DNA from 2 places in the Pseudomonas sp. S1_G07 genome. Region 1 is predicted to be linked to the other one. Evidence: predicted binding sites of a transcription regulator. Region 1 holds the regulator's gene; the other holds the start of a gene.
What was found. Region 1 encodes FliA, which starts transcription of late flagellar genes. Its sites were predicted from a motif close to CTAAAGTTTNNNNNNNNNNNGCCGNTAA; they were not measured.
Positions count from the first base shown of each region.

Region 2: a site for FliA is predicted at 2,271-2,298, ahead of AB4O05_RS19395 (methyl-accepting chemotaxis protein). Genes of this name have one in related genera too.

Region 1 is NZ_CP162778.1:5,317,177-5,320,699, reverse strand. It holds gene flhF (flagellar biosynthesis protein FlhF) at 1-719, shown strand, start outside; gene fleN (flagellar synthesis regulator FleN) at 826-1,659, shown strand; gene fliA (RNA polymerase sigma factor FliA) at 1,656-2,396, shown strand; gene AB4O05_RS24150 (chemotaxis response regulator CheY) at 2,565-2,939, shown strand; gene AB4O05_RS24145 (protein phosphatase CheZ) at 2,958-3,523, shown strand, end outside.
Region 2 is NZ_CP162778.1:4,262,063-4,265,585, reverse strand. It holds gene AB4O05_RS19400 (SRPBCC family protein) at 1-136, opposite strand, end outside; gene AB4O05_RS19395 (methyl-accepting chemotaxis protein) at 218-2,212, opposite strand; gene AB4O05_RS19390 (aldo/keto reductase) at 2,356-3,351, opposite strand; gene AB4O05_RS19385 (LysR family transcriptional regulator) at 3,472-3,523, shown strand, end outside.

The sequences.
Region 1 (3,523 bases):
TGGCCCACCTGGCGCGGATGATCGTTACCCCGGAAATCGAGCCGCTGGAAGAGGGCGGTGTGATCGCCATGGTCGGCCCCGCCGGCATGGGCAAGACCACCACCCTGGCCAAGCTCGCGGCCCGCTACGTGCTCAAGTATGGCGCCCATAACATCGCCCTGGTGAGCATGGACAGCTACCGCATTGGCGCTCAGGAGCAACTCAAGACCCTGGGCCGCATCCTCAATGTGTCGGTGACCCACGTCGACCCGGGCCAGTCCCTGGCCAACGCCCTCGACCCGTTGCTGCGCAAGCGTGTGGTGCTGATCGATACCGCCGGCCTGCAAGCCAGTGACCCGGCGTTGCGCATGCAACTGGAAAGCCTGGCCGGGCGAGGCATCAAATCGAAGAATTACCTGGTGCTTGCAACCACCAGCCAGAAGCAGGTGCTTACTGCTGCGTACCACAGCTACAAACGCTGCGGCCTGGCCGGTTGCATCCTGACTAAACTGGATGAAACCGCCAGCCTGGGCGAAGTATTGAGTTTGGCCATCAGCCATGAACTACCGGTTGCCTACCTGACCGATGGGCCGCGGATCCCGGATGATCTGCATCTGCCGCGCCGTCATCAGTTGGTCAGCCGCGCCGTGAGCGTGCAAATGCAAGACGAGCCTAGCGAGGAAGCGATGGCCGATATGTTCGCCGACCTCTACCACAACCCGACAAAACGGGTCGGTTGAAGTCAGGATGAACACCGTGAAATGTACCTACATCGATGGTCTGCAAGCGATTCACGCGGCCAAGCCATGTAGCCTGCGTCTAAGCAAGACAAGGTAAAGAAATAAAATGGGCAGCATGCATCCCGTACAGGTGATCGCGGTGACCGGCGGCAAAGGTGGCGTCGGCAAAACTAACGTGTCAGTGAATTTGTCCCTGGCCCTGGCAGAGCTTGGCCGTCGCGTCATGCTGCTGGATGCGGACCTGGGGCTGGCGAACGTCGACGTTCTGCTCGGGCTGACACCCAAACATACCCTCGCCGATGTGATCGAGGGGCGCTGCGAGCTGCGCGATGTTCTGCTCCAGGGCCCTGGCGGGGTTCGCATCGTGCCGGCCGCCTCCGGCACCCAGAGCATGGTGCACCTGAGCCCGGCGCAGCATGCCGGCCTGATCCAGGCGTTCAGTGATATCGGCGATAACCTCGACGTGCTGGTGATCGACACCGCCGCCGGGATCGGCGAGTCCGTGGTCAGCTTCGTGCGCGCGGCCCAGGAAGTGCTGCTGGTGGTCTGCGATGAACCCACCTCGATCACCGACGCCTATGCGCTGATCAAACTGCTTAACCGTGACTACGGCATGAATCGCTTCCGCGTCCTGGCCAACATGGCCCAGAGCCCGCAGGAAGGTCGCAACCTGTTCGCCAAGTTGACCAAGGTCACGGATCGCTTTCTCGATGTCGCCTTACAATACGTCGGCGCGGTTCCCTACGACGAGTGTGTGCGCAAGGCTGTGCAAAAGCAGCGTGCAGTCTACGAAGCGTTCCCTCGTTCCAAATGTGCACTGGCGTTCAAGGCGATTGCCCAGAAGGTCGATACCTGGCCGTTGCCCGCCAACCCCCGGGGGCATTTGGAGTTTTTCGTCGAGCGATTGGTTCATCAGACGAGCGCAGGACCGGTGCTATGACCGCGAACGGCTATAACGTTTACAAGAAGTCTGCCCGTGACAGTCAGGGTGAGTTGATCGAACGCTATGCGCCGTTGGTCAAGCGTATTGCCTATCACCTGCTGGCTCGCCTTCCCGCCAGCGTCCAGGTCGAAGACCTGATCCAGGCGGGCATGATCGGCCTGCTCGAAGTGTCGACCAAGTACGATGCCAGCAAAGGGGCGAGTTTCGAGACGTATGCGGGTATCCGCATCCGTGGCGCGATGCTCGACGAGGTGCGTAAGGGGGATTGGGCGCCACGTTCGGTACACCGCAATACGCGCATGGTCAGTGACGCAATTCGTGCAATTGAAGCAAAAACCGGTCGCGACGCTAAAGATCACGAAGTTGCGGCCGAACTCCAATTGAGTCTCGACGATTATTACGGGATTTTGAACGACACCTTGGGCAGCCGCCTGTTCAGTTTCGACGACCTGTTGCAGGACGGCGAACACGAAGGGCTGCACGAGGACGGAGCGAGTACTCATATGGAGCCGGCGCGCGACCTGGAAGATGAACGCTTCCAGGGCGCGTTGGCAGACGCGATTGCCAATTTGCCTGAGCGTGAGCGACTGGTATTGGCGCTGTACTACGACGAAGAACTGAACCTCAAGGAAATCGGTGAGGTCCTGGGGGTCAGCGAATCGCGGGTCAGCCAGTTACACAGCCAGTGCGCGGCCCGCTTGCGGGGGCGTTTGGGAGAGTGGCGAGCGCGCTGACAGGCAGTGTGTGGGCGCTTGAGAACTTCACCGCGAGGGTGTTTGACCTTTGCGGTTTGATCCAGGGTGCCCCCGACAGTCCTTTTTGTGTAATGCCTGTTGATTGAAATGGCGCGTCCAGGTGCTGGGCGCGTTTAAGACTGCTTGGAGGTCGAATTGGACAAGAACATGAAAATCCTCATCGTGGATGACTTCTCAACGATGCGGCGGATCATAAAAAACCTGTTGCGTGACCTTGGGTTCACCAACACGGCCGAAGCAGACGACGGGACCACTGCGCTCCCGATGTTGCAAAGTGGCAACTTTGATTTTCTGGTCACTGACTGGAACATGCCGGGTATGACCGGTATCGACTTGCTGCGCAAAGTGCGTGCCGATGAAAGGCTCAAGCACCTGCCGGTATTGATGGTCACCGCTGAAGCCAAACGTGAGCAAATCATCGAAGCCGCCCAGGCCGGGGTCAACGGTTACGTGGTCAAGCCTTTCACTGCACAAGCCTTGAAAGAGAAGATTGAAAAAATCTTCGAACGCATCCACGGCTAATGCCATCGCGGGGGAGCTATGGACAATAACGAAACGTCACAGGGAGACTTTGAGTCAACCCTGAAAAAACATGCTCACCAGTTGGTCGAATGCCTTGAAAGAGGCCAGTTTGGCGAAGCGGTGCAGTTGATCCATGAGCTCAACCAGACCCGTGACCGCGGTCTGTACCAGGAAGTGGGCAAGCTCACGCGTGAGCTGCACAGTGCAATCGTCAATTTCCAGATTGACCCGCACATGCCCCAGGCCGAAGAAATCTCGCAAATCACCGATGCCACCGAACGCCTGTCCTATGTGGTCAGGCTGACTGAGGCGGCGGCCAACCGCACCATGGACCTGGTGGAAAACGCCACGCCCTTGGTCAACGGCATGGCGACGGATGCCCAGGCGCTCAGCGCTGACTGGGGCCGCTTCATGCGCCGTGAAGTGGGGGCTGAAGAGTTTCGTGAGCTGGCCCGTCGGGTCGAAGGGTTCCTGTCACGCAGCGAGCAGGAAAACCGTACGGTTTCCAGCAACCTCAATGACATTCTGCTGGCCCAGGACTACCAGGACCTTACCGGTCAGGTGATCAAGCGCGTGACCCAATT
Region 2 (3,523 bases), 1.1 Mb from region 1:
CACCGAGGGAGGTAGGGTGCCATTCGTGCCAGCGATCCGGCTGGGTCACATAGTCGTAAACGGCATCGATAGGGGCCTGGATAAAGCGTTCCTGACTGATCCGTTCCAAGCGGACCGACGGCTCGACAGCGCGCATCTCACACCTCCTGTGTGGCGACAGAGAGTTATGAGAATAGTCCTACTCCCGTGCTTTGCACGGGAGTGTCCGGGCAATGGGTCAACGGACTTTGAAGCGACTCATCAGGCTGATCACCCGACCATTGGCGTCCAGCAGGCTTTGCGTATTGGTTTCAGTAGCATGACCGCTCTGCACCAGCTCTTCGACCATATGTCGGATTTGTACCATGCTGCGGTTGATCTCCTCGGTGACCGCACTTTGCTGTTCGGCGGCCGTGGCGATCTGGGTGCTGAGGTTGTTGATATGGCTGACCGAGCCGGCCATTTCATCCAGCCCCGTGTTGACCCGCGCGGTGGCATCCGCTGCCGACTGGCAACTGGCCTGGGTGTTTTCCATCGCGGCCACCGACGAGCTCACCCCCGTGGTCAGGCGTGCCAGCATCTCGTTGATCTGCGAGGTGCTGGCCTGGGTGCGCGCGGCCAATGCCCGCACTTCGTCGGCCACCACCGCAAAGCCGCGGCCTTGTTCGCCGGCCCGCGCCGCTTCAATCGCCGCGTTGAGCGCCAGCAGGTTGGTCTGGCCGGCAATCGCACCGATCACGCCCAGGGTTTCGGTGATGCGCGCGGCGTCCTGGCGCATGTTTTCCACGGTCTGGGTGGCACTGGCGACCTCGCCGATCAAGGCGCTGACGCTGGTGGACGCTTCGCCCACCACCACGCGGGAACGGTCCGCATGTTCATTGGCGCGCTGGGTGAAGGACGCTGTTTCTGCTGCATTTTGCGCCACGGTGTCGGCGGTGGAACTCATCTCAGTAATGGCGGTGACGGTCTGGTCGGTCTCCGAGGCGTGGCGCACCAGAATGCTATTGGTGTGCGCCGAGGTCTGCTGCAATTGCTCAAGACCCGAGGACATGGCGCCAGTGGCCTGGGTCACTTCGCCGATCATGTTCTGCAGGTAGACGATAAAGCGGTTCACCGAATGGCCGATGGCGCCCAGTTCGTCCTCGGCGCGGATGGTGATGCGGCGCGTCAGGTCGGCGTCGCCGGTGGACAGGGCATCGATATTGGTTTTCAGGATTTTCATGCGCTGCACCAATTGGCGGATCGCATACACCGCCAGCAGTACCAGCAGCAATACCATGGGGATTTGCAGCAACGCCAGGCTGCCGAGTACATCGTCACGCTGGGCGGTAATCAACGAGGTGGGCAGGGCGGTGGCAAGGAACCACGGCGTGCCTTGGATCGGGCGCATATAGAAGGTGCTGGCCACGCCGCCGTTATCGAATTCGCTGCGTTGCAGCGCCTGGTCACGGTGGGCCAGGGCTTTGCTGATCTGGGCGGCGAACGCCGAGGTGCCGGTGAGCTCGCTGATGTTCTTCAACACCACCGGGCTGCTCAGGCGCGTGCTGTTGCTGATGATCTTGCCGTCGCCCTCGACGATCAGCATTTGCCCGCCTATGTCTTTTTCCTTGCTGGCCACCAGGTCATTGAAGAAGCCCAGGGTCACGTCGATGGTGGCCACGCCGTACGCCGCGCCATCGCGCTGGATCGCCATGGCGCAGTTGGTGCGTGGCTCCTGGCTGGCGTCGTCTTTGTAGGCCGCGGCCCAGGCACATTGCCCGCGCGGTGCGGCGAGTCCGCCTTTGTACCAGCTCTGGTCGTAGTAGTTGGGCGCGGGGTCGCTGTTCCAGAAGGTGTTCACCGCCAGCTTGCCGGAGGCATCGCGGTGCCAGAACGTACTGTGCTTGTTGCGCCCCGGTGTGCGCTGGTTGGGCAGCGGCCAGATACCGCCGCCGAACACCTTCAGCTCGCCGTACTGGTCCACCAGGCCGGGCAGGACCTTGTCGATGGCGTCGCTGTCGAGCAGGGGAATGGTCTGGGTGATGGTGCGTTGCTGGGCCTGGACTTTATTCAGCTCGCCCTGAATCTGTTCAGCCACCTCACTGATGCGGTTGAGCACCACCTGTTCTTCGGTGTGTCGCAGCGTGGGCGCGACCATCTGGCCGATTCCGACGACGGTCAACACCAATAACACCAGGACGAACAGCACCAGAAACAGGGTGTAGCGAGCTTGGATGGAGCGCAGTGGGGGCATGGAGGTCGTCCTTACGAAGCGTTTATTGTCGACGCGGCTTTGTTAGAGCTTCGTAGGGCTATCGGCTTGGCGAATGGGACCTTTAGATACGATGGTGCAAGAAAGCCGGAGCGCCGATTAACGACGCTCCTGGCAAGGGTAGATCAGATATCCAGCATGGCCATGATTGCCTCTGGGTAGCGCAGGCCGGCCGTGGCATCGGCGGGGAAGATCGCATCCAGCGCCGCCCGCTCGGTTGGGCTGAGCCGGATCGACACCGCCGCGATGTTTTCCTCCAGGTAGACGCGTTGTTTGGTCCCCGGGATCGGAATGATGAACTCGCCTTGGGCCAGTACCCAGGCCAACGCCAGCTGCCCGGCCGTAACGCCCTTGTCGGCCGCCAGCGCCTGCACTTGCTTGACCAACAGCAGGTTCTTGGCAAAGTTCTCGCCTTGGAAACGCGGGCTGAAACGACGGTAGTCATCGGCGCCGAAGTCTTCCGGGCTTTTCAGTGCACCGGTGAGGAAACCGCGGCCCAGCGGGCTGTAGGGCACAAATGCGATACCCAGGCGTTGGCAGGCGGCGAGGCAGCCGTTTTCCTGCGGGTCGCGGCTCCACAGGGAGAATTCGCTTTGCAACGCACTGATCGGATGGACCTTGTGCGCCCGCTCCAGCGTGGCGGCGCTGGCCTCGCTCAGGCCCAGGTAACGCACCTTGCCCTGCTGCACCAGTTCGGCCATGGCGCCGACGGTCTCTTCAATGGCCACGTCCGGGTCGATGCGATGCTGGTAGTACAGGTCCAGGGTTTCCACGCCCAGCCGTTGCAAGGTACCGTTGATGGCGTTGCGGATGTACTCCGGGCGCCCATTGACGCCGCGCAGCGTCGGGTGGGCGGGGTCGCGCACGATGCCGAACTTGCTGGCCAGGAACACCTGGTCACGTTTGCCGGCGATGGCTTTGCCGATCAGTTGTTCGTTGGTGTGCGGGCCGTACATGTCGGCGGTGTCGAGGAAATTCACGCCCAGCTCGAGGGCGCGGTGCAAGGTGGCGGTGGCTTCGCTGGTGTCGCTGCCAGGGGCGTAGAAATCGGTCATGCCCATGCAGCCGAGGCCGATGGCGGAAACGAGGGGGCCATGTGTGCCGAGTTGACGAGTGTGCATGGGTTCAGCTCCAGGGGTAGGGAAGGGTTCTATTGTTATCCTCGACAAAAGCGGGATAAACCGGCTAAAACCGCTATCACTATTCGTAATATCTAAATAATCTCTTGAGGAGCCCCTCCCTTGGATCGTTTCCACGCCATGCGCGTATTCACCCGCATTGTCGAGTTGGGCG